4 regions of the Arthrobacter sp. P1_B3 genome follow, and region 3 is predicted to be linked to each of the others. Evidence: predicted binding sites of a transcription regulator. Region 3 holds the regulator's gene; each other region holds the start of a gene.
What was found. The regulator HrcA, encoded in region 3, represses chaperone genes, less so after heat shock. The targets are predictions, from matches to a motif close to TTNGCACTCGNNNNNNNCGAGTGCNAA.

Region 1 (7,380 bases), on a different contig from region 3:
TCTTCTCGCCCAGCCGGTCCGCGCCCAACAGTTCCAGGTCCACAGGTCCGCCCGGGTTGTCCTCCAGTGACATCATCATGGCGTCGCGGGTCCAGATCCGGCCGGAGCTGCCGATTTCGGTGAAGTCCGGATGGAGCAGGACGCCTGTGCGGCCCACGTCCGCCCGGGTTTCCGGGCGGAGCAGTTCCCGCTCAAGAGATTCGACGACGGCTTCGGGGCTGGTCTCCGCCAGGGCCGCCGGTTCTTCTTCGAGTTCGCTGAAGAGGTCCGGTTCGTCGTAGGCCCCCGGTGCGCCAAAGAGTTCCTGCTGGCCGGAAGGCGCCGGGGCTGCCGGTGCCCGGGTTGCGGCCTGCGATGGGGCGGGTTGTGCTGGGGCCGTCCGCGGGGCGGCCTGCGGCATCATGGAGTCCGCCTGGCCTGCCGACGGCGTCCCGCCCTCCGGCGTCCCGAACCCGGGGCCCTGCCGGACGGCCACGTCCTGCTGGTACGCCGTGGCCGCTGCCCGGGCGCGGACGTCTGCCGCTTCGTTGAGCTCGTGCCCGGCATGACCCCGCACCCATTCGAAGGTGTACTTGCGGCCCACGAGCGCCTGGTCGATTTCCTTGAGGAGGTCCACGTTCAGCACCGGCTTGCCGTCGGCCTTGCGCCAGCCCTTGCGTTTCCAGCCCGGCATCCACTTGGTCACGGCGTTGATGACGTACTGGCTGTCGCAGAGGATCAGCAGGTCTTCCCCGGGTACGTGTGCCGTCGCCCGGAACAGGTCCAGCACCGCCATCAATTCGCCCTGGTTGTTCGTGCCGTGGGGCCAGCCACCGGCCCGCCAGCAGTCGTCATTCACGTACCAGGCCCATCCGGCCGGGCCGGGATTTCCTAAGGCCGAACCGTCGGCCGCTGCTGTAATCGTCACTGACCTATCCTGCCAGAGACTGCCGACACCCAGCGCAACGGCTGCGGGAGGGTGCTGGCCGGAGGCTGCGTTAAACCGGCAACGGCGGCCCCACCCGAAGGTGGGACCGCCGTCGTCGAACAGCCGGTGGAGGCTGGCGCGGGTGGTTAGAAACCGCCCATGCCGCCCATGCCGCCCATGTCGTCGCCGCCGCCCATCTGGGCGCCAGCCTTCTCGGGCTTGTCAGCTACAACGGCCTCGGTGGTGAGGAACAGGCCGGCAATGGAAGCCGCGTTCTGCAGGGCAGAGCGGGTTACCTTGACCGGGTCGTTGATGCCGGCGGCCAGCAGGTCGACGTACTCGCCGGTGGCTGCGTTGAGGCCGTGGCCTGCGGGCAGGCCGCGGACCTTGTCCACTACGACGCCGGGCTCGAGGCCGGCGTTGAAGGCGATCTGCTTCAGCGGGGCGTCGATGGCAACGCGGACGATGTTCGCGCCCGTTGCCTCGTCACCGGAGAGCTGCAGGTTCGCGAATGCCTTGGCGCCAGCCTGGATCAGGGCAACGCCACCGCCGGCGACGATGCCCTCTTCGACAGCAGCCTTGGCGTTGCGGACGGCGTCCTCAATGCGGTGCTTGCGTTCCTTGAGCTCGACCTCGGTTGCGGCGCCGGCCTTGATGACTGCAACGCCGCCGGCCAGCTTGGCCAGGCGCTCCTGCAGCTTCTCGCGGTCGTAGTCGGAATCCGAGTTCTCGATCTCGGCGCGGATCTGGGACACGCGGCCGGCGATCTGGTCGGCGTCGCCTGCACCTTCGACGATGGTGGTCTCGTCCTTGGTGACAACAACCTTGCGGGCCTTGCCAAGGAGTTCGAGTCCGGCGGTCTCAAGCTTGAGGCCGACTTCCTCGGAGATGACCTGGCCACCGGTGAGGATGGCGATGTCGGCCAGCTGCGCCTTGCGGCGGTCGCCGAAGCCCGGGGCCTTGACGGCAACGGACTTGAAGGTGCCGCGGATCTTGTTGACGATCAGGGTGGCCAGGGCCTCGCCCTCGATGTCTTCGGCAATGATCAGCAGCGGCTTGGAAGACTGCATGACCTTTTCCAGGACAGCAACCAGTTCCTTGACGTTGGAGATCTTGGAGTTGACGATCAGGATGTACGGATCCTCAAGGACCGTTTCCTGGCGCTCGGCGTCGGTGACGAAGTAAGCCGAGATGTAGCCCTTGTCGAAGCGCATGCCTTCGGTCAGCTCCAGCTCGAGGCCGAACGTGTTCGACTCCTCGACCGTGATGACGCCTTCCTTGCCGACCTTGTCGAGGGCTTCGGCGATCAGGGCGCCGATCTCGTTGTCGCCGGCGGAGATGGACGCGGTGGCGGCGATCTCTTCCTTGGTCTCGATTTCCTTGGCGGAGGCCAGGAGCTCGACGGTGACGGCGTCAACAGCCTTCTCGATGCCGCGCTTGAGGGACAGCGGGTCAGCGCCGGCCGCGACGTTGCGCAGGCCTTCCTTGACCAGGGCCTGTGCGAGCACAGTTGCCGTGGTGGTGCCGTCGCCTGCGACGTCATCCGTCTTCTTGGCAACTTCCTTGACCAGCTCGGCGCCGATCTTCTCGTAAGGATCGTCCAGCTCGATCTCCTTGGCGATGGAAACACCATCGTTGGTGATCGTGGGGGCGCCCCACTTCTTTTCGAGGACGACGTTGCGTCCCCGCGGGCCGAGGGTGACCTTGACGGCGTCGGCGAGGATGTTCAGGCCCCGCTCAAGACCGCGGCGTGCCTCTTCATCAAATGCAATGATCTTGGCCATAACGGCAGTAGTCCTTTCGGGACAGTCGTTAAGAATGAACCTTCGCTGTGGTGCCCGCGACGGACGATCCCTACCCCGCGGCCTCTGTATGCCGCTGGGTCCGGGATCTCACCCCAGCAAGGTGTTCCTTTAGCTCCTGGACCGGCTGCCCCACTTCGCGGCCGGGCGGACCGGGCGTCGTGTTAGCAGTCAGTGCGCTGGAGTGCTAAATCAATAATTAGCACTCCCCCGGGGAGAGTGCAAGCAGTGCCCGGCCCGAACCGCCCGCCACGCGGGCACAATACGCTAGGAGCGATCAGCCGCCACTGCTGCTGGCGGTCTCCATGCCACTCATTGTGGGCAGGTTGTCCTCGCCGTAGGTGTAGACCCTGTGGTTCGCTTCGGTGATGTCGCCGTGGGAATCAAAGTTGATCCGTCCGGACTGGCCGTCATAGTCCGGGCGCTTGCCTGCCCGGAGGACGTCGACGCAGCCCTTGTAGCTCGTGCACGGCTCGCTGGCGGGCTGGCCGCCACCCGCGGCATTACCGCCTGCTGCCGCAGCTCCGCCGGAGACAGCCACGAGGGACGCCGCGATGGAGGTTCCGGCGTCGTCTTCCGCCGCCGCGGCAGCGACGGCGGCGAGGATGACCGCGTCGTACGTCTCGGCGGCAAACACCATGTCCTTCAGTCCGGGGTCAACGGCAACAAGGTCCTTCTGGAAGGCGGCCGAGGGGAACACGCCGGGCAGGACCCCGCGCGCGCCGTCGAGTGCCCGCGCGCCCAGGCCGGAGCCATACCGGCTGACTGCCGCGTCGCTGAGGACAAGTTTCTTGCCGGCGAGGCCGGCATTGTTCAGTTCGGCGATGGCACCCTGCGCGCCGTCGCGCGAGACCAGGACGACGGCGTCGGGATTTGCGGCCTTCGCGGTGGCGGCGGCCTGCTGCGCCTGGCCGGCGGTGAACTCCGCGTCCGCCACGACTTCCAGTCCGGACTGTTTCGCCGCACCCGCGACGGCGGCGGCGACATCCTTGCCGTAGGCGCCGTCCTCGTGCACCACAGCCAGGGTCTTGGCGCCGCCGTCCTTGGCCAGCTTGGCGAGGACAGAGGCCTGGGCGACGTCGGCCGCCGAGGTGCGGAAATAGTAGCCGCCGCTCTTGTAGTTGCTGAGCGCGCTGGCAGAGTTGGCCGGTGAGATGACAGCCACCTTGGCGTTGGCCAGCACGTCGATCGCGGCCGGGGCACGGCTGGAATCGGTCGGACCGATAACGACGTCGGCCTTGGCGGCAACCAGCGCTTTCGCCTGGGCGGCGGTGTCAGTGCTGATGGTTTCCGGCAGCAGCTCCACCGGTTTGCCTTTGTGGCCGCCGGCGGCGTTGATCTCCTTGACGGCGAGTTTGGCCGCCGCGAGCTGTGGGGCGTTGAGGAAGTTCTGCCGCCCCGTGTTGTCCAGGATCAGGCCGATGCGCAGGGTGCCGTCACCGCTCGCGTCTGCGCTGGCCACGCGGGCGCTGCCTGCAGGACCCAGGCAGCCCGTCAGGGCCACGGCCGCGAGTGTGCCCGCCGCCAGGGCGCGGCCCAGCGGCAAAGCTCCTTCCGGACGCCCTGCCGCGTTCCGCGGGGCGTTCTTGACGGCAACCAGTGCCACTAGGCGGGCCGGACGCTTTCAGCCTGCGGGCCCTTTTCGCCCTCGCCGACTTCCAGCTCCACCCGCTGGCCCTCGTCCAGGGCGCGGTAGCCTTCCCCGACGATCGCGGACCAGTGCACGAAGACGTCGTTCTCGGAACCGTCCACGGTGATGAAGCCGTAGCCTTTTTCGGCGTTGAACCATTTGACGGTTCCCAGTGCCATGGTGTCCACACTTTCAGCTAGCTTGCGTGCGGCCCACCTCGATGTGCACCGCGGACTGCGAAGAGAAATCCGCAGATACTGTACCCACAGCGTCCCTCAGGAACGCCGACGGCGGGCAGGTCCTCCCCCGAATAGTTATTGAGGCGTAACCGGAATAGTTACTGGAAGCCGGGGCCGAGCACAACCACAAGGGGCAAGTTGAACTCGGCGGAGTCCACGAGGGTGTCGATGCCCAGGAGCGTTCCGAGTGCCTCCGCGTTGCCCTTCTGTTCCACGCCGCTGTAGAAGATCACCGACGTCTGCTGCGGGACGCCGCCCCAGTTGCCCGTCTGGCCCAGGATCCAGCCGTCGGAGCTGATGGTGCCGCCGACCCGGTTGGCGAGGCCAGCGGTGGTGGTCCCGTTGTAGACCGTCACCGGCGCCGTCTTGTCCACACCGGCGGCAGTGGCGCTGGGCGTCGCTGTGGGTGCTGCCGCGGGGGCTGTGGCGGCAGGTTCCGTGCTGGCCGGCGCCGGGCTCGTCGGCGCGGGGCTGGGGCTCGCGGGGCTCGTTGCGGACGCGCTGGCGGTTGCGTTGTCACCGACGGCCGCGGCCTGGCCAGCGGAGAATCCGAGCTTCGGCAGGATCAGGAACGCCACCAAGCCGATGGCCAGCGCTACGAAGCCGGCCGCCAAGATGGGGGTCAGGCTCCGGCTGCGCGATTCGGCGACGGCCCGGTGGACACCCTGCCGGGCAGAGGTCTCCGGGACCCGATCAAATTCATCCCGAGCGTATTTGGTCATGGTAAAACGACGTCCTTGCTGATTTCAGACGGGGTGCCCGAGGCCGGAAGCGGGCGCAACAGGACGTGCGCATCCGGCTGCGCGTGACGCGACTTTACGAATCTGTTCCCAGACGACGGGCAGTGCGGGCACGTTGGCGTGATGTACGTAGTCTACGCAATCTCTTGACCAGCATGGGATCGTGGGCCAGCGCATCCTCGGTATCAATCAGGGCATTGAGGATCTGGTAGTAATGCGTGGCGGAGAGATCGAACAGCTCGCGGATGGCCTGCTCCTTTGCCCCTGCGTACTTCCACCACTGCCGCTCCAGGGCCAGCATCTGTTGGTCGCGGGCGCTCAGCGGAGACTCCGCGGACACCTCGTCCAGGCTCGTGCCGGCAGCGGAGAATCCGGCAAAATCCCCCGCGAGCACGTGCTCTTGCGCTGCTTCGGCCACGACACACTCTCCCTGTTTGCTTCCGAAAAACCGGCTGGATCCGGTAAAAAGCCATTCCCATGCTACGGCCGAATGACAGGGTTGTCATTCGGCGGGGTGCCGGGGCGGACTTCGTCTGCGGAAGAATGGGGCTGTGGCTGATTCCGAGTTTGATTCCGACGCGCTGTTCGAGCTGGAACCCGCCGCCGACGGCCCCAGCTTCGCGGACCTGGCGCGCCGGCCGCTGAGCGAGCTGGTCGCTCCGGACTGGGCGGAAGCGCTGGCGCCGGTGGAGGCACAGTTGCGGGAGGCGCTCACCTTCCTCGCCGGCGAAGTGGCCGCCGGGCATGGCGTGCTGCCGTCGCCGCCAAATCTACTGCGGGCCTTCCGTCAGCCGCTGGCTGGTGTCCGGGTGCTGGTGGTCGGACAGGACCCCTACCCGACGCCGGGGCACGCCGTAGGGTTGTCCTTCGCCGTGGACGGCGCCACCCGGCCGATCCCCCGCAGCCTGGCGAACATCTACAAGGAACTTCAGGCCGATCTGGGCGTCCCGCCGCGCGTCCACGGGGACCTTGGCCGCTGGGCGGAGCAGGGCGTACTGCTGCTGAACAGGGTGCTCAGTGTCCGGGCAGGCGCGGCGGGCTCGCACCGGAACAAGGGCTGGGAGGCCGTCACGGCGGCCGCCATCCGGGCCGTCGCGGACCGCGCATCCGCCGCCGGCGCGGGCCGTGCTCCCCTGGTGGTGATCCTGTGGGGGAAGGATGCCGAGTCCGTGCGGCCACTACTGGGATCCGCTGCCGTGATCGCCAGCGCCCACCCCAGCCCGCTCTCAGCCTCGCGCGGTTTCTTCGGGTCCCGGCCCTTCAGCCGGGCCAACGCCCTGCTGCAGGAACAGGGCAACGGGACGGTTGACTGGGAACTGCCGCCGCTGCCGTAACAGGCTTCCGGCCGGGAGCTCCGGCCAGGGTTCTTGGTTAGGCTTACCTCATGACCTCCCTCCCCGCCGCCACTACCGCATCCCGGAACTCGCGTCCCCAGACCGATTTGACGGTCCTGCGCAGGGAACAACTCTCCCCGCACATGGTCCGGATCATCGCTGGCGGCCCTGGCTTCGCCGGGTACGTCAACAACGACTATGTGGACCGATACGTCAAGATCGTGTTTCCGCAACCCGAGATCGAGTACCCGGAGCCGCTGGACCTTTGGGCCATCAGAGAAGCCATGCCGCGCAGCCAATGGCCGCACACCCGGACCTACACGGTCCGGTGGGTGGACACGGCGGCGCAGGAACTCGCCATTGATTTTGTGATCCACGGCGACGAAGGCCTCGCTGGCCCCTGGGCGGCCTCGGCCCAGCCCGGCGATCGCCTGACGTTTACGGGCCCGGGCGGCGGTTACAACCCGGATCCGGCGGCGGACTGGTACCTGTTTGCCGGCGATGAATCCGCGCTGCCGGCCATCGGCGCCGCGATCGAATCCCTGCCGGAGGATGCCCGCGGCCTCGCCCTGCTCGAAGTGGACAGCGACGCCGACATCCAGGCCATCGCAGGGCCAGCCGGCGTCGAACTGCGCTGGCTGCTGCGCGGTGGCGTCCCCGCCGGAGAGAGCGAGCTGCTGGTCACGGCCGTGCGCGACGCCGAATGGCCCGGGGGCCGGGTGCAGGTC
Region 2 (7,380 bases), on a different contig from region 3:
CTGGACCTGCTCCGCAAGGCCGACGCGATCGCCCGCGCCGAGCTGACCGCCGCCGGACTGGATGACGAAGTGTGGCAGATGCCCGTGGTGCTGCTGGCGGACGTCCGCAGCGTCGGCGTCCAGGGCGACGGCCGCACCTACGGACACCCGATTGTCCTGCGCCCCGTGTCTTCCGAGGACGCCATGACCGCCGACTGGTCGCGGCTGCCCTACGATCTCCTGGCCCGGATTTCCAACCGGATCACGAACGAGGTGGACGGCGTCAACCGCGTGGTGCTGGATGTGACCAGCAAGCCGCCGGGAACCATCGAGTGGGAATAGCAATGTGAATGGCCGGCCTTTCGAGGCCGGCCATTTCATTTTGTTCCTGACAATTCGAGCCGAATTTCGCACCGCCCAGTGTTGCGGCCCCGCACGTGCCGGGGATTCGGGCTACCCTCGAAAGCATGCCGGTATGGTCCAAGGCGTCCCGCGCCAGCCAGACAACCGCGAGCACCCACAACGCGGCCAGGGAAAGCGCGGACGCAACACAGACGAGCGTTGATACGTCGAACGCGCTAGAGTCGAGCCCGCCACGGTCCGGCGCAGAGAAATCGAGCACAGAAAAGAAGGCAGCAGTGTCAGTTGGTCAAGGCCACCCCGAGGGCTCCGAGGAGTTCAGGAAATGGCTGTCGGAGCTCAAGCCCGTCACCGGAGCAGATACCATGCTGCGCTTCACCAAAACGCCTGAAGGCTCGATCGACCTGACCCATGCCCATCCGTCCGGGCTTGCCCAGCTGATGGCAGGCCGGCGCACCCGGCTCTCGACGTTGATCCGCGACCGCCAGCAGTATGTTGTTGCGGCCAGGGCATCGCGGAACCTGCGCTCCAAGATTTTCGAACTCGCCAATGACCGCGGCATCGACGCGGGGTATTTCTCCGCCGGCACGGTCGTCTGGACGTCCGCCGTCGGGGGTAAGCCGCAACGGATCTCGGCCCCGGTCATGCTCACCGCCATTTCCCTCACGGTGCGCCCCGGCGAGGACGACTACGAACTTCAACTCACCGAACAGGCGCAGATCAACCCGGCGCTGGTTCGGCACCTCAAGTCAGTCCACGGGATCGTCTTTGACGTCAACGCGGTCACGCGGATGGCGTACAGCACGGCCCGTTATGACCCCCAGCCGGTTCTGGACCGTCTTGGCACCCTGGTCCAGCCGATCCACGGCGCGGAAGTCGAGCACAACCTGCTCGTCTCCACCTTTGCGGACCTCTCCGGCAACCTGGATGATCCGTGGATCAACCAGAACAACCCCCTTGTCACCGCGCTGGCACGGTCCGGTTCCGGCGAACGGGTCGACGTGCCCGCGCTTGAGCCCGGCCGCTTCCCCAGTACGGATGAGCGGGACCCGGCCGAGGAGCTTTTGCTGCTCGACGCCGACACGGACCAGCAGTATGTCATCGACGCCGTCCGGGCGGGTGACTCGTTGGTGGTCAGCAGCCCGCCGGGCACCGGCCAGACCCAAACCGTCATCAACACCATCGGCGCCCTCGTGGACGAGGGCAAGTCCGTCCTGGTGGTGGGTGACCGGCGTGCCAGCCTCGCCGAGATCTCCGCGCAGCTGGACGGCCTTGGCTTGGATTCGGTGCTCTTGCAGCTCACCGGCAACGCCAGCCCGCTGCAGCTCAAGGGCCAGCTGGTCCGGGCGATCGTCCGCAACGAGAAGTCTCTCCAGCCGCAGCTGAGCAACCTGCACGCCACGCTGACCGGGCACCGCCACGCCCTGATGGACCACGTCGCATCCCTGCACAATGTCCGGGCCCGCTGGGGCTGCTCGCCGTACGAGGCCATGCAGTCGCTGGCAGAACTGACCTCCATCCAGCCGGCGCCGGCCACGACGGTCCGGCTCAAGCGCAGCGTACTGGACAACATCCGGGACCGCGAGGAACTCGCCGGCCGGCTCCGCCGAGCCGCCGAGCTCGGCAGCTTCAGCCGCGCGTCCACCACCAGCCCCTGGCACGGCGCGCGTCTGCTCACCCGCAAGGAAACGCAGGAAGCGCAGAACGTTGCCCAGTCCGTGGCGGAGAAACTGCCGTTGCTGCGCGGGCGCATGGACGCCGTGGCGGAACACGCAGAGATCCGGCTCGGCGGGACGTTCGCCGAATGGGGCGAGCAGATCGAACTTCTCGTGGCCGTCCGCGAAAGCCTGGACAAGTTCACTCCCGACATCTTTGACCGGCCGGTCCATGACCTGATCTCCGCCACGGCGTCCTCCGCCTGGCGCCGGGAACGCGGGATCGAGATGCCGTCCATGCAGCGCTCGCGCCTGCGCCGGGTGGCCAAGGAATACGTCCGGCCCGGCGTGCACATCGCGGACCTGCACAGTTCCCTGGTCCTCGTGCAGGAGCAGCGCGCCGCCTGGTCCGGCTACGCCACCACGCAGCGGCACCCGGCCGTGCCGTCCGGGCTGGGCGAAATCACGGGCCTGTACCGGGAGCTCGCAGCGGAACTGGCTGAACTCGGCCAGGCGGTCAAGCAGACCGCCGCCGGCGGCGATGTGGATCGCGCGCCGTACGATGAACTCCTGCCCCGGGTGCGGCGGCTCGTCGCCGACACCGCGACCCTGGAAACCCTGCCCGAGCGCACCCTGCTGGTCGAAAGCATGCGTGAGCACGGCCTCGGCGAGCTCCTCGCTGACCTTGCAGAGCGCGAGGTTCCGGAGGGGTCGGTGACCGCCGAGCTGGAGCTGGCCTGGTGGCAGTCGGCCCTGGAAGCCATGATCAGCGGCGATGACTACCTCGCCATGTCCGACGGCGACGCCCTGCGCCAGCTTGAGGCGGAGTACCGGCTCGCGGACAATGCCCATATCGCCAGTGGTGCTGCCCGGCTGCGGTGGAACCTGTCCGAGCGGTGGCGTACGGCAATCGCGGCGTACCCCCGCCAGGCCGAGCTGTTGCGCAGCCTGCTCAAGGACGGCCGGGTGACCCTGGCAGCCCTGAGCGGCCAGGCGCAGGAGCTGCTGCCCACCCTTGTCCCGGTATGGTCCGTCAGCCCCTATCTCCTGACGGGCCTCCTGCCGATCGAGCAGACCTTCGACGCCGTCGTGATCCTCGACGCGGAGACGACTTCGCTGCAGGCAGTCCTTCCGGCCATCGCCCGGTCCCGGCAGGTCATCGCCTTCGGCGACGAACAGGTCGCCAGCCCCCGGACCTTTACCGTGGGCGTCGAACGGCTCGCGGCCGGGGAGAGCTCCTCCCAAAGCGTTGAGAGCTCGTACCGGGCACTCTCCGCTGTGCTTCCGGTCTGGAACCTGAGGACCGTGTACCGTGCGGTCGATGAAGACCTGGTGCGCCAGCTCAGCAAGGGTTTCTACGCCGGGGAACTTTCCCGGCTCCCTGAGGGGCAATCCGCCACGGGCCTTGACCGTACCCTCAGCGTGGAGTACCTGCCCGACGGCACGGGGCTGCCCAGCGCTGACCACGACGGCGTTGAATCGGTTGTTGCCGAGGTGAACCGTGCGGTGGAGCTCGTCTTCGAGCACGCCCGGCTCCGGCCGCGGACCTCGCTGGCCGTGGTGACCGGCAGCCTTCGCCACGCCGCCCGAATCGGCGAGGCCATCAGGGCGCAGCTGCCCAACTACCCTATGCTCGGCAGCTTCTTCACGGCGGGGGACGAGTCCTTCCGCGTGGTGGATCTGGAACGGGCCCAGGGCCTGGTCCGCGACCACGTCATTTTTTCCCCGGGCTATGGCCGCACCCCGCATGGGCGCACCCTCCACAGCCTCGGGCCGCTCTCCGCCGACGGCGGCCGGGCCAAATTCGCGCTGGCGATGACGCGAGCCCGCCGGTCCCTGCACGTGCTCAGTTGCTTCCGCCCCGAAGACCTCGATGTCAGCCGCCTCAGCCACGGCGCCGTGGACTTCTATGAACTGCTGGACCGTGAGATCGCGGGCAATACAGATCTTGGCAGCCCCGCGTCCCGGGCCGCGGCCAGCGAGCAGGCGCTCGGCGCCGATCCGCTCGTGGCCGACCTGGGCGACCGGCTCCGGGCACGTGGGGCACGGGTATGGCACCAGTACGACGGCGTCCTGAACATGGTGGCGGCCGCCGATCCGATGACCACGATCGGCCAAGACGATGCTGATATTCCCCGTCCGGTAGCAATCGAGTCAGATGGCACCGGCCACTACCGGCGGATGAGCGTCCGGGAACGCAGCAGGCTCCGGCCGCAGCTCCTGGAGCGGCTTGGCTGGCGCTACATGCCACTATGGACCATAGAGGTCTTCACAGATCCCTCGGCCTGTGCCGATCGGATTGGCGGCTACCTCGGGTTGGAGAAACCTGCCGTGTCCGGCCGGCTCCGGACATCGCACGGGTTCTTCGATGACGACATCGACCACCTGGCGATTGACCAGGCGCGGGCCGCTGAGTACCACGTGGCGGACGAACCCGCGGGGCAGGTATTTCGAGGCCGCGGAACTGCGGGCCAGGACTACCGCCGGCAGGAACCAGCAACAGGAATGACAGGCAATTCAGGCAGTAAGGAGGCCGGCGGCATGAGTGCGGACGGCGACATCCGAGACAACACCGGCGCCAAGAGGGACGACGCGACCAGCGCCACTGAGCCCAAGACCGCTGAGCCCAAGACCGCTGAGCCGAAGTCCGGCGAGTTGACCGGTGACGGGCCGGACCAGGAAACGGCGAAGGAGCCGTCCCGCCGTTCGGAGGCGCCGGCCACGGTCCCCGAAGGCGTGCTGCCGAACAAGGCGGCGGAAGATGACCCCCGGCGCTGGGGTGACCAGCCTGACAATTACGATCACGACGCATGGCTCCAGGAGCAGAAGCCACCGCACTGGGGCTGACGTTGTGTGGCCGGCACCGCGGAGCCTGCGGTGCCGGCATCACCCGGCGGACGGGCTGCCCGGGGCCCAGCGCGGCGCGCTGCCCAGGCCTAGCCCGGCGCGGCCGCCACAAGGACGAAGAACAGCTTGCCTTGGGTAGAGGCGCCCGCCAGTCTGCGTGCCTGGTCGGCCGCCGCTGCCACGACTATCAGCCCGTCCGTCTCCGCGGTGGCGGGCCACGGCGAAGCATTGCCGCCCTGCACTGACGTCCAGAGCACCGGAACGGCTTCGGCCAGGATTTGGCTTTCGCCGGGTTGGTCAAAGCCGTTGCCGCCGGTGAGCACCACGTTGACGAGCTGCCCGGGGGAGACCAGCTGGATGGAGGCCGGATCCGCCATCCTGAGCGGCACGGCCGCAGAGCCGGGCGGGCTTCCCGCGAGCAGGCCCGGGCCAAGGATCTGGGCATCGGTGAGGAGTTGGCCCTGGCGCAGCGGTGCGGCCAGTTGTTTTCCCTCGAACGCGGTCTCGCTGCCGGGGTTGCCGGCAGGCACGAGGCCCGGCGGGACACTGATGCTGCTGACATCGCCGGGTTCCAGGGTCTTTCCGGCGGGAAGATCCGCCGCTGCGGCGAAAGCAACCACCGTGGCAGTGGGCGCGGGAGCTAGCTGCTGAACCGTGAGGCCGGCCGGGATGCAGAACAGGAGGGCCGCGATAAGTCGCCGGTTCCCGTTCATCCAGCCGCGCAGGCGGCGCCGTGACGGACGGCGGCCGGGAGGCCGTTGCCGGCGGGTCTTCGCCGGGCCCCGGCTCCGGAACGGGCGGCCCGCCGCGGACAACGTGGCGGCGGGAAGGTTGGCGGCGCGGATCCCGGCGCGTGCCCAGCGGCCGGAGCCTTCGACGGGCGTGGGGAGGGACGGCAGGGACGACGCCGTGAAGGGTGCCCCGGACGAAGGGGTGGATGACGTCCAGGGCCAAGGCGGGGAAACCGCGCTGAGTGAAAGGGCCATGCCGTCACGCTACGGACCCGGGCGCATCGACGGGAGCCGCAGAACCGCCTATGTGGACAATGGCCACCGGCCCAAGGATTACGCTGACTCAGCCAGCAGAGGCCCACCTGACGGGCCGGCGCCGAACAGGCCGGCGTCTGACGGGCCCGCCCTAAGCAGGCGGGTGTCCTGCTAGAGCGCGGGGGCGGGTGCGGGGGTGGCCGCAGGAGCTGCAGGAGCCGGGGAAACCGTGCTGCCCTTGGCGTCGCGGGAATCGGTCCGGTAGAAGCCGGAGCCCTTGAACACTACGCCGACGCTGTTGAACTTCTTGCGCAGCGTGCCCTGGCACTCGGGGCAGGACGTCAGGGAGTTGTCGCTGAACGACTGCACGATCTCGAAGGCATGGCTGCAGTCCTTGCAGGCGTATGCATACGTGGGCACTGGAAATCCTCACTCTGGGGCAAACGAGCAGGTCCCGTGCTGCCGAGCCGGAATCACTGCCGATATGCCTATCGACCGGTTCCGCCCTTAGCAGTCGCAGGGCCTGAGTGCCAATTCTATCACCTTGGCAGGAACCCACATCAGCCGGGGCGGCATCAGCCGAGCCGGATGATCCCGCCCGGGGTCAGCGCCACGTCGACCTTCCGGTCGAACGACTCGGCGGGAATGCTGCCCGCGGGCAGCACCTCCGTGTCATAGACGACGGCCGCAGTCGGCAACGCGACAGCGTCGGACGCTGCGCCGGACGCGGGGGACATGGCGGCCAGGGCGGCAAGGAACTTGTCGTAGTAGCCGCCGCCTTGTCCGATGCGGTTGCCCGAGAAATCCACGGCGGTGGCCGGGAGGATGACTGCCGTGGCGTCGCGCATTACGGCGGTGCTGTGGCGTTCTCCGACAGGCTCCTGGATGGGGGCGTATCGGCTGCGTACAAACCCGGACTGCGGAGTCCAATACACCCAGCTGAGCGAGATATCGGGTTCGCACACCGGAAGCAGCACCCGGTGCCCGGCAACGGTCATGGCCGTCAACAGCGGCAGCGTGGGCGGTTCGGCGCCCACACCGAGGTACACCGCGAAGATGCCTTGGCGGCCGCGGGCCTGCCCGGAGGCCCACTCGAGCCCGTGGCGGGCGATGCCCGCCGCGGCAGCATCCTGTGCGGCCGGCGGGAGTGCGGAACGCTTCGCCCTGTGGCTGGAGCGTATTTCCTCTTTAGACGCCAAGCTGGCCTGTCCTCTGCCTCTTCCGGCCGCCAGGTGTCGGGAGGGCCTGCCGGGCGGTTCGAATAAAAATTACGCAATGATTGGTCCCTCCGTTAGATTAGTCGAGTGAATACACTGAACGCTTCCGTCCGTAAGGCCGTCATCCCCGCCGCGGGCCTTGGTACCAGGTTTCTTCCGGCCACGAAGGCCATGCCCAAGGAAATGCTGCCTGTAGTTGACAAGCCGGCCATCCAGTACGTCGTTGAGGAGGCCGTGAATGTTGGCCTGAACGACATCCTGATGATCACGGGCCGCAACAAGCGGGCGTTGGAGGACCACTTCGACCGCGTCCCGGCGCTGGAGTCCACCCTCAAG
Region 3 (7,380 bases):
ATGCAGCCGCTGTTGCAGGGCATCATCGACGCTCTCTGCCATGAATGGGCAGTGCCAGGACGAATCGTCCGCCACAGCCCCCTCGTGAGTGTGGCCGACAATTACGATCGTTTGGGGTTCAACGCATCGGACGTCACGCGGGACCAAAGGTACTCCCGCTACCTCAGTCCAACGGTCATGCTCCGCAGCCACACGTCGGCATCCATCCCGTCGCAGCTGCGGGCACTGGACGACGACGCATCCACGGACGAACTCTGGGCCGTCCCCGGTCTGGTCTATCGACGCGACTGCGTCGACCGCACCCACGTGGGAACTCCCCACCAGGTCGACCTGTGGCGCGTCAGCTCGCTAGAAAGACTCGACGCAGAGAACCTGCAGGACATGATCGGATCGCTGGTGAAGGCGGTGCTTCCAGGGGCACGATGGCGCGCAGTTCCAGCCGTTCATCCCTACACCAGAGAAGGCTTGCAGGTCGATGTCCTCATGGAGGGAGAGTGGCTCGAACTCGCAGAATGCGGGCTCATGGCACCTCATCTGTTCTCCGAAGCCGGCCTGGATCCCACAAGGTGGTCTGGCCTGGCTCTTGGGATGGGTTTGGACCGGGCCCTGATGCTCCGCAAAGGCATCCCCGACATCAGGTTGCTTAGGTCGACGGACGAGAGAATCGAACAGCAGATGCTGGACCTGTCCCGGTGGAAACCGGTCTCCCAGATGCCATCCATCCGCAGGGACATCTCCATCGTGGTTCCCGCGGACATGGATACCGAAGTGCTCGGTGACCGAGTGCGAACAGCATTAGGCGAAAAGGCCGAGGACCTGGAAAGCGTCGAACTCTTGGCCCTAACTTCGTATGGAGACCTTCCGGTAAAAGCGCAGGAACGACTTCGCATCTGCGATGGGCAGGCCAACGCACTAATACGTCTGGTGCTGCGTCCCCTCGCTCGGACCATGACGGATGCAGAGGCGAATCAGATCCGGGACGATGTTTATCTGGCCCTGCACGAGGGGCCAGTCCGGGAGCTCATTGCAGGACAGAACCGAACGAATTAGGTATCAACTTTGTATCGGCCTCATATCGTTCCCGTTGCAGTTCCGGCGCCGGGACCGAAACCCGGCTGTCGCGCCGTGCCGGTGTGCCATGCTGGAATCCGGCTGTCCCAGGATCGCCGGGCTGCTCTCCGGCAGGTGAAGGATGGGGCGGTCACGAGCGGTCTACGACGGCTACAACGGATCATCGCCGCGGAACGCGGGGCATAAGAAGGGACAGCGGCATCAGGAAGCGTGAAGTTCAGCACTCATCGGTGGGGCGCGTCCGCCGCGCCGCGCTGGCGCTGGCGCTGCCCGCCGCCCTCCTCCTGTCCGGCTGCGTGGCGACGCCGCAGAGCGGCATCACGAACTCCAGCAGCCCGTCGGAGCTCATTCCCGTCCCGGCGTCGGGTGTGCCCACCACCAGCGCTCCGCTCGAAACAGCCCAGACGTCGAACAAGGCTCCGGTGTACTGGATCGGCCGGAGCAATGACAACGCGTTCCTCTACCGCGAGTTCCGTGACGTCCCTGACCAGGACAACCCCGTCACCCGCGCCCTGCGGGTGATGATGTCCCAGAAGCCGCTGGACCCGGATTTCTTCACGCCCTGGCAAAACCCGAAGAAGCTCGCGACGTCGATTTCCGGCAAGAATGTCATCACGGTGGATGTCTCGGCGGATGCCTTCAACAGCAACGTGGATGCGGCCATGGCCGAGCGCGCCATCCAGCAGCTCGTCTACACGGCGACGGCTGCCGCGGCCAGCGCAGGCCTTATCGATGCCGGACAGCAGATCCAGGTGGTTGTGCTGGTTGACGGTCACACGGACTACGTGGCCTTCAACCATGTCCGGCTGGGCGAGCCGACGTCCCGCAGCGCCGGGATGGTGGCACCTGTGTGGATCATTGATCCGCAGGAAGGCACCTCCGTGGCTGACGGTTCGGTCAAGATCAGCGGCCGGAGCACCGTCCAGGGCGGGAAGCTCCGCTGGGCGATCCTCAAAGTCGACGGTGACGGCGACAACGACAAGACGGCCTATCTCAACGGCAACGCCACGGCCTCGGCCGACTCCGTCAAGTCCGGGCTGTTTACCTTGTCCGTGAACCTCGGCCCGGGCCGTTACGAGGTCCGGGTGTCCCAGGTGGACGCGTCGGACAGCGCCAAGGAAGTGTTCCAGGACACCCGCGGCTTCACGGTTAAATAGTCTTTCGCGTCAAATGGTCTTGCGCGTCAAGAAGCGACGACGCCGGCCGCCGGTTACCAGCGGCCGAGGATGTCGCTGGCCAGTACGGTGGCGGCGGGCCCCGCGGTGGACGAGCGCAGCACATGGTGGCCCAACAGGGCCGTGACCGCCCCCGCGTCGCACAACCGGGTCACCTCCCGCGGGCTGATGCCGCCTTCAGGGCCCACGATCAGCAGCACTTCACGGGACCCGCTGTCGCCGGGCTGCGCGGTTGCCAGCCATGATTCGAGTACGTGCCGCAGCGGTCGGACGGCATCTTCGTGCAGGATGACCGCGAGATCTGCGGCCGCCACGGCCGCCTGCAGACCGGCGCCGTCCACTGCCGCCCGGACCTCCGGTATCCAGGCCCTGCGCGCCTGCTTGGCTGCTGCTGTCACCACCGACTGCCATTTGGCGTGCGCCTTCGCGGCCCGTTCAGCCTTCCACCGCACAATGGACCGCTCCGCCTGCCAGGGAATGACGGCGTCGATGCCCAGCTCGGTGGCCGTTTCGGCCGCAAGTTCGTCACGGTCGCCTTTGGCGAGGGCCTGGACCAGGACCAGCCGGGTCCCGGGCCGCGGCTCGTTGGCAACCTCGAGGCACTCGACGGTCAGCTCGCCGGGCAGGGCGGCGGTCACCGTGCCGGTCAGCCGCTTGCCCGCGCCGTCGGCGATGTCGACGGCCTCGCCGACGGCGATCCGCTTGACGGTGACGGCGTGGCGGGCCTCAGGGCCCTCCAGGACGAAGGCGGAGCCGGGGACCTGCTGGTCCAAGGTGCCGGGGGCGGTGAAGAAGACCGGGTTACTCACCGCTACAGGTTACCGAGCCTGTCCCGGAGTTTAGCGAAGACGCCGCCGCTGGCCGCGAGCTTTCCGGCCGTGAAGTGCTCGCCGCGCAGCTTGGCCAGCTGGCGGAGCAGGTCTTCCTGGGCGGCGTCGAGCTTGCCCGGTGTTTCGACCTGCAGGTGCACTTTCAGGTCACCGCGCCCGTGGCCTCGCAGGTGGGTGACACCAAGGCCGCGCAGTGTGATGATCTCGCCCGACTGGGTGCCGGCCCTGACGTCGATCTCCTGCTGCCCGTCGAAGGTGTCGAGGCTAATTTCGGTGCCGAGTGCGGCGGCCGTCATGGGGATGTTGAGGCTCGCGTGCAGGTCGTCGCCGTCGCGGACGTACGTGGCGTCGTTGTTGACCCGGATCTCCACGTACAGGTCCCCCGCCGGACCGCCGGCGGGCCCTGCCTCGCCCTGGCCGGACAGCTGGATGCGGGTGCCGGTGCCGACGCCGGCCGGTACCTTGACGGTCAGCGAGCGGCGGCTGCGGATCCGGCCCTGGCCGCTGCATTCGTTGCAGGGGTCCTTGATGACGGTGCCGAAGCCCTCACAGGACCCGCAGGGCGCCGAGGTCATGACCTGGCCCAGGATGGAGCGCACAGCGCGCTGGACCTGGCCACTGCCGCCACAGATGTCGCAGCGCACCGGGTGGGTGCCCTCGCGGCAGCAGGAGCCTTCGCAGGTGGGGCAGACGACAGCCGTGTCGACCTCAAGCTTCTTGTTCACGCCGAACACCGCGTCGCGCAGGTCAATCCGGACGCTGATCAGCGCATCCTGGCCGCGGCGGACACGGGACGCCGGGCCGCCCTGGCCGCCGCCCGCCCCGAAGAAGGTCTCGAAGATGTCTTGGAAGGCGAAGCCCTGGCCTGAGTAGCTGCCGCCACCGAAGCCGTTGTCGGTGCCGTTCTCGTTGCCGGTGGTGTCATACACCCGGCGTTTCTGCGGATCGGAGAGGACCTCATAGGCGTGGGTGACGGCCTTGAACCGGTCCGAGGCGTCTTCTCCTGGGTTCACGTCCGGGTGCAGGGTCCGGGCCAGTTTCCGGTAGGCCTTCTTGATCTCCTCCCCCGTTGCGTCGCGGGAGACTCCAAGAACGTCATAGTGGCTGCTCAAAGTGTGTATCTCTTCCTTTTCATACTGCCGGTGGGGCACTGCCTGTGGGGCAAGAAGTCGCGTTCGGTCCCGGGCCCGTCAGGGCCCCAGGATCCTCGAAAGGTAACGGGCCACCGCGCGGACGGCGGCCATGGTGGTGGGATAGTCCATCCGGGTGGGTCCAAGGACGCCGACCTTGGCCGTGGCGTCCGGCCCGTAGGCAGTGGCCACGACCGAGGCCTCGGCAAGACCGACGTACGGATTCTCCCGGCCGATGCTGACGGTTACGCCGCGCGGGTCTTCGGCCATTTCGCTGAGCAGGCGGAGCATGACCACCTGCTCCTCGAGCGCCTCCAGCACGGGGCCGATGCTGAGCGGGAAGTCCACATTGGAGCGTGCCAGATTCGCGGTACCGGCCATGACCATCCGCTCTTCGCGACTGCTCGTGGCCAGGGCTTCAAGGCCGCGGGCCAGGGCCTGGGCCGCTCCGCGGCTCGCCGGCGCGCCACTGGCGACGACCGTGGGCAGAAGCTGGGGCAGCAGGCTCAACGGCGTTCCGGAGAGGCTCGCCAGGAACCGTGTACGCAGCTCCGCCAGGGCGTCGTCGGGAAGGTCCTGCCCGACGTCGATGACGCGCTGCTCCACTTTGCCGGTGTCCGCTATGAGGACAATCAGCACCTTCCGGGGGGCCAGCAGCACGAATTCTATGTGCCGCACCTTGGCTCGGCTGAGCAGCGGATACTGCACGACGGCGACCTGGTTGGTCAGGTGGGAGAGGAGCCTCACGGTCCGGTCGAGGATGTCGTCGAGGTCCTCGGATCCTTCCAGCAACGCCTGGATGGCCCGGCGCTCGGCCGAAGACAATGGCTTCACCGCTGAAATCTGGTCAACGAAAAGCCGGTAGCCCTTGTCGGTGGGGATCCGGCCTGCGCTAGTGTGCGGTGCCGTGATCAGGCCTTCGTCCTCCAGCGCCGCCATGTCATTTCGGATCGTGGCGCTGGACACGCCAAGATGGTGCCGCTCAACGAGCGCTTTGGAACCAACGGGCTCACGCGAATGGACGTAGTCCTCCACGATGGCGCGCAGCACTTCGAGTTTGCGCGGTTCGCTCACGCTCCACCTCCAATCGACTGTCCCGCAGTCGGTGCCGCCCGCGTTGTCCGGTTCGCGCCCAGAAGCAGTACCCAGAAGTAATACTGAGACGGCCCTCTTCGGGACAAGGGTTAGCACTCGACATGCCTAAGTGCTAACCAGTCTAATATGAGTCGCCGCGTTGTTAGCATTGGATTCGCTCCAGGCGTGGCCCTCGCGATCGCGATTCCCGTCACGTCGGTGCCGAGACCGTGGCAGCCGCTGCCGTTGCCGCGCCGTCGCGGTCCGGTTCCGGCCCCGGAGAGTTCCACCGACCGCCGTACATTCCGAGTGCAAAGTAAGCGTGTAGAGATGTCGTACCAGAACTGGGGACCCCAGGACCTGTCCGCCCCCGCCAAGACCCAGTTGCCGGAAGTCCCGGTGGAACGCGGGATGGTCCTCGAGGAGGTCCAGTCCGGCTGGGTGGGTGCCGTGACCCGGGTGGAAAAATCCGGCGGCATGCACGTGGTGGCGTTGGAGGACCGGCGGGGCAAGTCCCGTTCCTTCCGCCTCGGCTTTGGCTTCCTGTTGGACGGCCAGCCGATCCGGCTGATGCCGCCGGCCCCGAAGAAGGCGGCGCCGGCCGCCGGTGCCGGCCGCACGGCGTCGGGTTCGGTGCGGGTGGCGGGGCACCGCGCACAGGTGGCCAAGGCCAGCCGCATCTGGGTGGAAGGAAAGCACGACGCCGAACTGGTGGAGAAGGTCTGGGGCGATGACCTCCGTGTGGAGGGCATCGTCGTCGAACCGCTGCACGGCATTGACGACCTCGCGGCCGCCGTGGCGGAGTTCGGGCCGGGCCCGGGCCGCCGCCTCGGCGTGCTAGTTGACCACTTGGTGGCCGACTCCAAGGAGTCACGGATCGCCGACGCCGTCATGGCGTCACCGGGCGCCGCCGGCAACGTCCTGATTGTGGGCCACCCCTACGTCGACGTGTGGCAGGCCATCCGGCCCGCGGTCCTGGGTATTGAGCAGTGGCCCGTGATCCCGCGCGGCGTCGACTGGAAGACCGGCATCCTCATGGCATTCGGGTGGCCACACTCCACGAAGGAGGACATCGGCCTCGGCTGGCAGAAACTTCTGGGGGCTGTCCGCAGCTATGCGGATCTGGAGGCGTCCCTGCTGGGCCGCGTGGAAGAGGTCATTGACTTCCTCACCGTGCCCTAGTCCGCCGCGGCGGACACTCCCTGATCTCCATTTCCGCGCCCGAGCAAGTATTCTTGGAACGGCGGCCGCGCACCCAGCGCGGTTCCGGCTATTCCAGGCACAACCCAGGCAGCAACGCATCACCGCAATCCGAAGGGCTATACCGTGGCAGATAACGCACGCGAACACACGGGCAACCAGGCCGGCCAAGGTCAGCCCCCGTACCATGGCGTTCCGGCAAATGCGCTGCCGCTGACGGCCAGCGAGGACCGGCAATGGGCCACGCTGGCCCACTTCGGCGGCATCCTAGGCTGCGTTCCGTCGCTGCTGATCTACCTCATCTTCAAGGACCGCGGCCCGTTCACGGCGCAGGAATCCAAGGAAGCCCTCAATTTCACGTTGCCGCCGACCATCGCCGCGGTGCTCGCCAATCTGCTGGTGTTCATTCCCGTGGTGGGCAACCTCTTCGCCGTGCTCGCCACCGTGATCTGGATCGCCGTGACGTGCTTCTCGGTGGCGGCAGGCATCCACGTCAACCGTGGCCAGCCGCACCGGTACGAGTTCAACCTGCGCTGGATCAAATAGCCCAGCCCGGACCCAAGCAAGAAGAGCCGGCCGCTTCCCACCAGGGGTAGCGGCCGGCTCTTCTTGTGCGGCTTCATCGTTGTGTGCGGCAGCTTAGTCGGGCCGCACGGTTAGGTGCGGCCGTTCAGTCCGGCAGGATCCTGCGGACCACGGCGTCGGCCAGCAGCCGGCCCTTGAGCGTAAGGATGAGCCGGCCCTTGAAAGCGGCCGCGGGGTCCACGAGGCCGTCGGCAATCAGCCCCGCGACGGCGTGCCTGCCCGTGTCCCCGAGGCCGCCGAGGCTGGGGATGTCGAGTCCGGAGTTCAGCCGGGCCTCGAGCATGACGCGTTCCACGTTGCGGGTTTCGGGGTCCA
Region 4 (7,380 bases), on a different contig from region 3:
GCCCATTCTGAACAAAGACATGACCCTGTGTATCTCGCTCTCGGCCCGGCCCAGCAACAACGGGACGCGCTTCCACAACCACCTGTACGAACAGCTGGGCCTGAATTGGATCTATAAGGCCTTCGCCCCCACCGATCTCGCCCAGGCAATCGCCGGCGTGCGCGGTCTCGGCATCCGCGGCTGCGCGGTGTCCATGCCCTACAAGGAGGACGTGATCGCCCTCGTTGACGTCATGGACCCGTCGGCGAAGGCCATCGATTCGGTCAACACCATCGTTAACGACGGCGGCCGGCTCACGGCCTACAACACCGACTACACGGCCATCGAGCAGCTCCTGCACAGCAACGCCGTCCCCACCGACTACTCGGTGCTGGTCCTGGGCTCCGGCGGCATGGCCAAAGCCACCGTGGCCGCGCTGCGGGATGCCGGCTTCAAAGACGTGACCGTCGTGGCCCGCAACGAAGACTCCGGCCGCGCCCTGGCCGAACAGTACGGCTTCACCTGGAGCGCGGAACTGGGCTCCGCGGAGTCCGGCACCGGCACGGCCGACCTTCTCATCAACGTCACACCGGTCGGCATGGCCGGCGGACCGGACGCGGCGGCGCTGTCCTTCCCGCAGGAGGCCATCGACGCCGCGAAGGTGGTGTTCGACGTCGTCGCCCTCCCGGCCGAGACGCCTCTCATCAAGGCCGCCCGCGCGGCCGGCAAGACCGTGATCACGGGAGCCGAGGTAGCCACGATCCAGGCGCTGGAGCAGTTTGTGCTCTACACCGGGATCCGGCCCACGGACGAGCAGATCAGGTCCGCCGAGGAGTTCATGCGGGCCCAATAGTGCAATAGGCCGGCGGCCCGGCAGCTTAGCCCCGGGATCCTGGCCGGGCGGAGCTAGACAGGCTCCACCGAGATGGCCACCCGGTCCTCGCCGATCCTGGTGAGGACCAGGGTGGCTGATTTCTTGCTCTTGTGCTTTGCGCTTCCGCCGGGCAGGAGTTGCTTGCGCAGTTCTTCCGGTGTGACGGCCGTGCCGCGCTTCTTGATGTCCAGGACGCCGATCCCTTCGTCCTTGACCCATGACTTGAGCGCCTTGACGTTGAACGGCATCACGTCGAGGATCTTGTAGGCCTTGGCGAACGGGGTGTCCCGCAGGTCCGGGGCACAGATATAGGCGATGTGCTCGTCCACGAGGTGCCCGCCCAGCTGGAGGGCGACGTCGGCCACCAGCCCGGCGCGGATCACCGCTCCATCTGGCTCGTACAGATAGCCCTCCACGGGACCCACTGGCGCCACCGGGCCGCCGTCGAAGTCCTCGCCGCTGGTGAGTTCGGCCGCACCCTGCGGGCCGAGCAGGAGGGCTGCGCGCCGCACGCCGGGACGCCGCACCGCGTTGAACCACAGGGCCACCTCGGTCACGTCCCCGCCGACGGAGACCCACTGGGCCTCGCAATCCGCGGGCACGGAATCGTGCGGCATGCCGGGCCCCATCTTCACTCCGACGGCGCGGCCGGAGCCGGCCAGCGACGCCACGAAGGACAGGGGAGGGGAGAAATCCTCCGGATCCCAGATCCGTTTGGTGCCCGACGTGGACGTGGTGCGCCGGGCCGGGTCCAGCCAGACGCCGTCGACCCCCTCGAGCGACACCGAGGTGGCATCCGCATGGACCACGGTGGCATTGCGGAACGGGATCAGGTTCATCGTGGCGCAGGCGGCCGTGGCCTCGTCCATTTCCACTGCGGTGACCACCAGGTCCAGGGACGCCAGGGCCATCGCATCGGCCCCGAGCCCGCAGCCGAGATCCGCGACGTGGCCGATCCCGGCCTCCGCGAACCGCTGCGCGTGCCGCGCCGCCACCGTGAGCCGGGTGGCCTGCTCCAGGCCAGCTTTGGTAAAGATCATCTGCCGCGCGAACTCTCCGAACTTGGCCTCGGCCTTGGTCCGCAGCCGGGACTGCGTGAGGACCGCCGAGACCATTTCGGGGGAGTGGCCGGCCTTGCGCAACGCCGCGGTGAGGCGGAAGGCCTCGTCCTCACGGTACGGGCCCAGCGACGCCAGCAGCTCCCAGCCCTCGGGCGTGAGGATCGGGGCAATATGTTCCTGCGGTGCGTCAGTCATGCCATCCAGCGTAGTTGAGCTCCGCGGGCACGCTGTGACCGGACCGCGGGGGCTAGGCTTGACGGCATGGAAGACAGCGGGACAGGCGACAGCATCGCAGAGGACACAGCCGGGCAAGACACAGCCGGGAACGACTACTCCGGGCAGGGGCGCCGGCGCCCGCAGGGTCTCGCCCCCTACGCCCGGCCGGCGCTGATCGCCGGCGCCGTGATCGCCGTCGTGTGCATTGCCCTTTTGGTGATCATTTTCTTCCTCGACTCCTTCAACGCGACCGTGTATTCCGTCGGTGGCAAGAACGTCCAGGACGCCACGGACGAGGCCCGGGCCATCCGCGACACCTATGCCGCTGCCCGGCTCGGCGGCATCATCTTCCTCATCACGGGCATCCTGCTGGCCGCCGCCGGCGCCGTGCTGATGTACCGACACCGCAACGACGAGGGCCAGGACGTGGACGAAGACGACGGCGAGGACGTGGACTTCGAAGACCTCGCAGGCCAGTAGGCGCGGGCCCGCAAGGCCCGATCGTCCATGGGACATGCCCAGCACCCGGCATCAGGAGTGGGCATGTCCTCCCGGGCAGCCCGCACCCGTGGGGCATGTCCAGCGTCCAGCGCGGGCAGAGAGCGTGATGCCCAAGTGTCCACCGGCCGCCACGAAAAATGGGCATGTCCCTCTGGCCCACCCGCACCCGTGGGGTATGTGCAGCGTCCAGCGCCAGGAATGGGCATGTCCTCCCGGGCAGCCCGCACCCGTGGGGCATGTCCATCGCTCAGCCCGGGCAGAGAGCATGATCCCCAAGTGTCCACCGGCCGCCACGAAAATTGGGCATGTCCCGCCGTGGAAATGTTCACCCGGAACGAATTTCTGGCACTCGCCTTGACCGAGTGCTAACCATTTACATAGAGTCGTCATTAGCACTCTCCCTAGGAGGGTGCTAACACATGAAGCGCGTTCCGCCAGGCACGCTGCCGGCACCGCGACGACGGTCTGTGCGCCTGGGCATCACCGCTTCATAGTCCACGAATTTGCTGACGAAAAGGAGAGGTCCGAGTGTCGGTCTCTATTAAGCCTCTTGAGGATCGTATTGTTGTCCGCCCGCTCGAAGCCGAGCAGACCACGGCTTCCGGCCTGGTTATCCCGGACTCCGCACAGGAGAAGCCGCAGGAAGGCGAAGTTGTTGCAGTAGGCCCCGGCCGCTTTGATGACAACGGCAACCGCGTTCCCATTGACGTTGCCGTTGGCGACGTCGTCATCTACTCCAAGTACGGTGGAACCGAAGTCAAGACCGGCGGCACCGAGTACCTCGTGCTCTCCGCCCGCGACGTTCTGGCGATCGTCGTAAAGTAACTCTCTTGGACCCCCGCGCAGCCGATCCTTTCGCATTGAATGGATCAGTTGCGCGGGGTTCTGTCTTGAAAGGACAAAACCATGGCAAAGCAGCTTGCGTTTAACGACGCTGCCCGCCGGTCGCTTGAAGCCGGCATCGATAAGCTCGCCAACACCGTCAAGGTCACGCTAGGCCCGCGCGGCCGCAACGTCGTACTGGACAAGAAGTGGGGCGCCCCCACGATCACCAACGATGGCGTGACCATCGCCCGTGAAATCGAGCTGGATGACCCCTACGAGAACCTTGGCGCGCAGCTTGCCAAGGAGGTCGCCACCAAGACCAACGATGTTGCCGGTGACGGCACCACCACCGCCACCGTCCTGGCCCAGGCCCTGGTCAAGGAAGGCCTGCGCAACGTAGCGGCAGGCGCCGCACCGGGCGAGATCAAGCGCGGCATCGAGGTTTCGGTCGAGGCCGTCGCCGCCCGGCTGCTGGAGAACGCGCGCCCGGTTGAGGGCACGCAGGTTGCCAACGTTGCCGCAATCTCCGCCCAGAGCGACGAGGTCGGCGAGCTGCTGGCCGAGGCGTTCGGCAAGGTCGGCAAGGATGGTGTGATCACCATCGAGGAATCCTCCACCACGCAGACCGAGCTGGTCCTCACCGAGGGCATGCAGTTCGACAAGGGCTACCTGTCCCCGTACTTCGTCACCGACGCGGAACGCCAGGAGGCCGTCCTCGAGGACGCCCTGATCCTGATCAACCAGGGCAAGATCTCCTCGGTGCAGGACTTCCTGCCGCTGCTGGAAAAGGCGCTGCAGAGCTCCAAGCCGCTTTTCATCATCGCCGAAGACGTCGAGGGCGAGGCCCTGTCCACGCTCATCGTCAACCGCATCCGCGGCACGCTGAACGTCGTCGCCGTCAAGGCGCCGGGCTTCGGTGACCGCCGCAAGGCCATGCTCCAGGACATCGCGACCCTCACCGGTGCGCAGGTTGTCTCCCCGGAGCTGGGCCTGAGCCTGGACACCGTTGGCCTCGAGGTGCTGGGCACCGCACGCCGCATCACGATCACCAAGGACAACACCACGATCGTCGACGGCGCCGGTTCGGCCGAGGACGTCGCCGCCCGTGTTGCCCAGCTGCGCGCCGAGCTGACCCGCACCGATTCGGACTGGGACAAGGAAAAGCTGCAGGAACGCCTGGCCAAGCTGGCCGGCGGCATCGGCGTGATCAAGGTCGGCGCTGCCACCGAGGTTGAGCTGAAGGAAAAGAAGCACCGCATCGAGGACGCCGTGTCCTCGACCCGCGCTGCCCTCGAAGAAGGCATCGTGGCCGGCGGCGGTTCCGCCCTCATCCACGCGCTGAAGGCGCTCGACGAGGACGCTGCCGTCCAGGCCCTCGAAGGCGACGCGGCTGCGGCCGTCGGCATCGTCCGCCGCGCCCTGGTCCAGCCGCTGCGCTGGATCGCCCAGAACGCCGGCTTCGACGGCTATGTCGTGGCTGCCAAGGTGGCCGAATCCGCCGTGAACCAGGGCTTCAACGCCAAGTCCGGCGAATACGAAGACCTGATCGCGGCCGGCGTCATTGACCCCGTGAAGGTGACGCGTGCGGCTCTGCGCAACGCGGCCTCCATCGCGGCGCTGGTCCTCACCACGGAAACTCTCGTGGTGGAGAAGCCAGCTGACGAAGACGAGCACGCAGGCCACAGGCACTAGGTTCTGCCGCAAAGGGGACGGCCCGGCATCTTGCCGGGCCGTCCTTTTTTCTGCCCTCTTTGAGCCGCCGACCTGACCGGACGCACGTCAACCGCATACCCGCCACAGTTCTGCCGGGATTCTGGCGGCAAATTGCCCGGATTCTGGCGCCTTGACCAGGCAAGCGCCGCACCGCCGCCGAGAATTCACTGGAAACTCACACCCTGGCGTGCCTCAATGGAGATCGGTGGCTGCTGCGACGATTGGCCATCAAAATTACGTTTTGGTAACATGGACGCTTTGGTTATCTGGTTGAGGGGTTGTTCTATGACACAGCAAAGAACCTCGCCCCTGCCTGCCCGCCACGGTGCCGCGCACAGGGCCAGCCCCGCCGCACCCAAGGCCGGCCGAAAATCCACATTCAGGCCAGAAATCCAAGGACTCCGGTCCCTGGCCGTGCTGATGGTCATGAGCTACCACATCTGGCTGGGCCGGGTCTCCGGCGGCGTGGATGTGTTCTTGCTGATCTCCGCCTTCCTCATGACGCTGCAGTTCGTCGGCCGCTACGAGCAGGGCCGGCCCATGGCTTTGCTCAAGCATTGGCTGCACCTCTTCCGGCGCCTGATTCCGGCTGCCGTCACCGTCATGGTGGCCGTACTCGCCGCAAGTATCCTGTTCCTGCCCCGGACCCGCTGGCTGGAAGTCATCAACCAGGGCTGGGCCTCCCTGTTCTACGCCGAGAACTGGCTCCTGCAGTCCGAAGCCACGAACTACTACGCCTCGGACCACAGCCAGGCCAGCCCCTTCCAGCACTTCTGGTCCCTCTCGATCCAGGGGCAGGTCTTTATCCTGTGGCCGCTCATCTTCGCGGGAGCGGCACTCCTCGCCAGACACTTCAGGCTCCGCTACCGCGTGCTGCTGTGCTACATATTCGCCCTGATCTTCGCTGTTTCGCTCGTCTACTCAATCGTCTTCACCCAGACGTCCCAGACGGTGGCGTACTTCGATACCTGGGCACGGCTGTGGGAGTTCGCGCTCGGCACCCTGGTGGCCCTGGCCCTTCCCGGCCTGCGGCTTCCCCGGGGCTGGCGCCTGGCCCTTGGCTGGCTGGGCATTGTGGCCATGCTCAGCTGCGGCCTCCTGCTCAACGTCCAGGCGTCCTTCCCCGGGTTCGTGGCCCTCTGGCCCACCCTGGCGGCGGCCTGCGTCATCGCCGCCGGGCAGTCCGGCAGCAAGCTGGGCGTCGACCGGATCCTCAGTTCAAAGCCATTGGTCCGGCTGGGCGACATCTCGTACGCCCTGTACCTGTGGCACTGGCCGGTCCTGGTCATCTCCCTCGCCGCGACGCACCGGGACCGTGCGGGGCCGATCACCGGCGCCGTCATCGTCACCGTGTCGCTGGTGCTCGCCTATCTCACCACCCGCTTTGTGGAGAAACCCTGGCGGGAATGGAAATGGCCGGAGGTGCGGCGGCGCCGCGCATTCATTGCCATCGCCGCGGCTGTGGTCACTGCCGTCGTGCCGCTGGCCGGCTGGCAGCTTCAGCTCAACATCGCCACGGCAGCCGCGGCGAGCCAGGCCTGGGCCAATAATCCGGGTGCCCGGTCGTTGGACCCCGCCTACGTCGACGGGGCAGACAAGTCTGCCCCGCTCCTTCCCACCCTCGCCACGGCAGCGGAGGAATGGCCCGAGTACGCGGGCGGCTGTAAAGCGGACGAGAAGGAACTCACCAACGTCTGCAACAACGGCAAGCAGAATCCCACCAAGACCGTGTTGATCATTGGCAACTCGCATGCCCACGTCTGGGCGACCCCCATCCTCACCATGGCCGATAAGTACGGCTGGAGGGTGGAGGCCATCACCAAGGGGTACTGCCCCGTGACGGACCACCAGGCCGCGGGGCTCTCGGAGGGCTGCCTGGACTTCAACAAGGACACCCTCAAGAAGGTGCTCGAGATGAAGCCGGATGTCGTGGTGACAACAAGCACCCGGACTGACCCCGACCCGAGCAACACCGAATTCATGGACCCGGGATGGGTTCCGCCGATCAAATCCATCAACGACGCCGGCATCCCCGTGGTGGCGCTGCGGGACACCCCGCGCTTGCACGAGGCCGTTCCCGCCTGCCTCGAGAGCAACCCCGAAAACTACGCCGCCTGCGGAACGACGACCGCGGAAAACTACCAGGCCGCGTCGCCCGATGCAGCCGTGGCCGGGCAGTTGCCGGCCACCAAGTTTCTGGACTTCAGCCGG

Region 1: a site for HrcA is predicted at 2,874-2,900, ahead of groL (chaperonin GroEL). Genes of this name have one in related genera too.
Region 2: a site for HrcA is predicted at 6,335-6,361, ahead of AC1D2F_RS20240 (FmdB family zinc ribbon protein). Genes of this name have one in related genera too.
Region 4: a site for HrcA is predicted at 2,974-3,000, ahead of groES (co-chaperone GroES). Genes of this name have one in related genera too.

Annotation. Positions count from the first base shown of each region.
Region 1 is NZ_JBFTZV010000011.1:4,084-11,463, reverse strand. It holds gene AC1D2F_RS13255 (RNase H family protein) at 1-907, opposite strand, end outside; gene groL (chaperonin GroEL) at 1,054-2,691, opposite strand; gene AC1D2F_RS13245 (ABC transporter substrate-binding protein) at 2,987-4,255, opposite strand; gene AC1D2F_RS13240 (cold-shock protein) at 4,315-4,518, opposite strand; gene AC1D2F_RS13235 (LytR C-terminal domain-containing protein) at 4,677-5,300, opposite strand; gene AC1D2F_RS13230 (DUF3263 domain-containing protein) at 5,395-5,736, opposite strand; gene AC1D2F_RS13225 (uracil-DNA glycosylase) at 5,870-6,652, shown strand; gene AC1D2F_RS13220 (siderophore-interacting protein) at 6,703-7,380, shown strand, end outside.
Region 2 is NZ_JBFTZV010000026.1:34,679-42,058, reverse strand. It holds gene guaA (glutamine-hydrolyzing GMP synthase) at 1-321, shown strand, start outside; gene AC1D2F_RS20250 (AAA family ATPase) at 618-4,841, shown strand; gene AC1D2F_RS20245 (RcpC/CpaB family pilus assembly protein) at 4,931-5,827, opposite strand; gene AC1D2F_RS20240 (FmdB family zinc ribbon protein) at 5,999-6,247, opposite strand; gene AC1D2F_RS20235 (5-formyltetrahydrofolate cyclo-ligase) at 6,403-7,026, opposite strand; gene galU (UTP--glucose-1-phosphate uridylyltransferase GalU) at 7,132-7,380, shown strand, end outside.
Region 3 is NZ_JBFTZV010000003.1:76,722-84,101, forward strand. It holds gene srmL (PheS-related mystery ligase SrmL) at 1-1,050, shown strand, start outside; gene AC1D2F_RS04800 (GerMN domain-containing protein) at 1,302-2,228, shown strand; gene AC1D2F_RS04805 (16S rRNA (uracil(1498)-N(3))-methyltransferase) at 2,282-3,055, opposite strand; gene dnaJ (molecular chaperone DnaJ) at 3,058-4,188, opposite strand; gene hrcA (heat-inducible transcriptional repressor HrcA) at 4,267-5,280, opposite strand; gene AC1D2F_RS04820 (DUF3097 domain-containing protein) at 5,611-6,462, shown strand; gene AC1D2F_RS04825 (DUF4870 domain-containing protein) at 6,607-7,026, shown strand; gene hemW (radical SAM family heme chaperone HemW) at 7,151-7,380, opposite strand, start outside.
Region 4 is NZ_JBFTZV010000045.1:1,350-8,729, reverse strand. It holds gene AC1D2F_RS23230 (shikimate 5-dehydrogenase) at 1-832, shown strand, start outside; gene AC1D2F_RS23225 (class I SAM-dependent methyltransferase) at 886-2,109, opposite strand; gene AC1D2F_RS23220 (hypothetical protein) at 2,176-2,610, shown strand; gene groES (co-chaperone GroES) at 3,160-3,456, shown strand; gene groL (chaperonin GroEL) at 3,538-5,148, shown strand; gene AC1D2F_RS23205 (acyltransferase family protein) at 5,455-7,380, shown strand, end outside.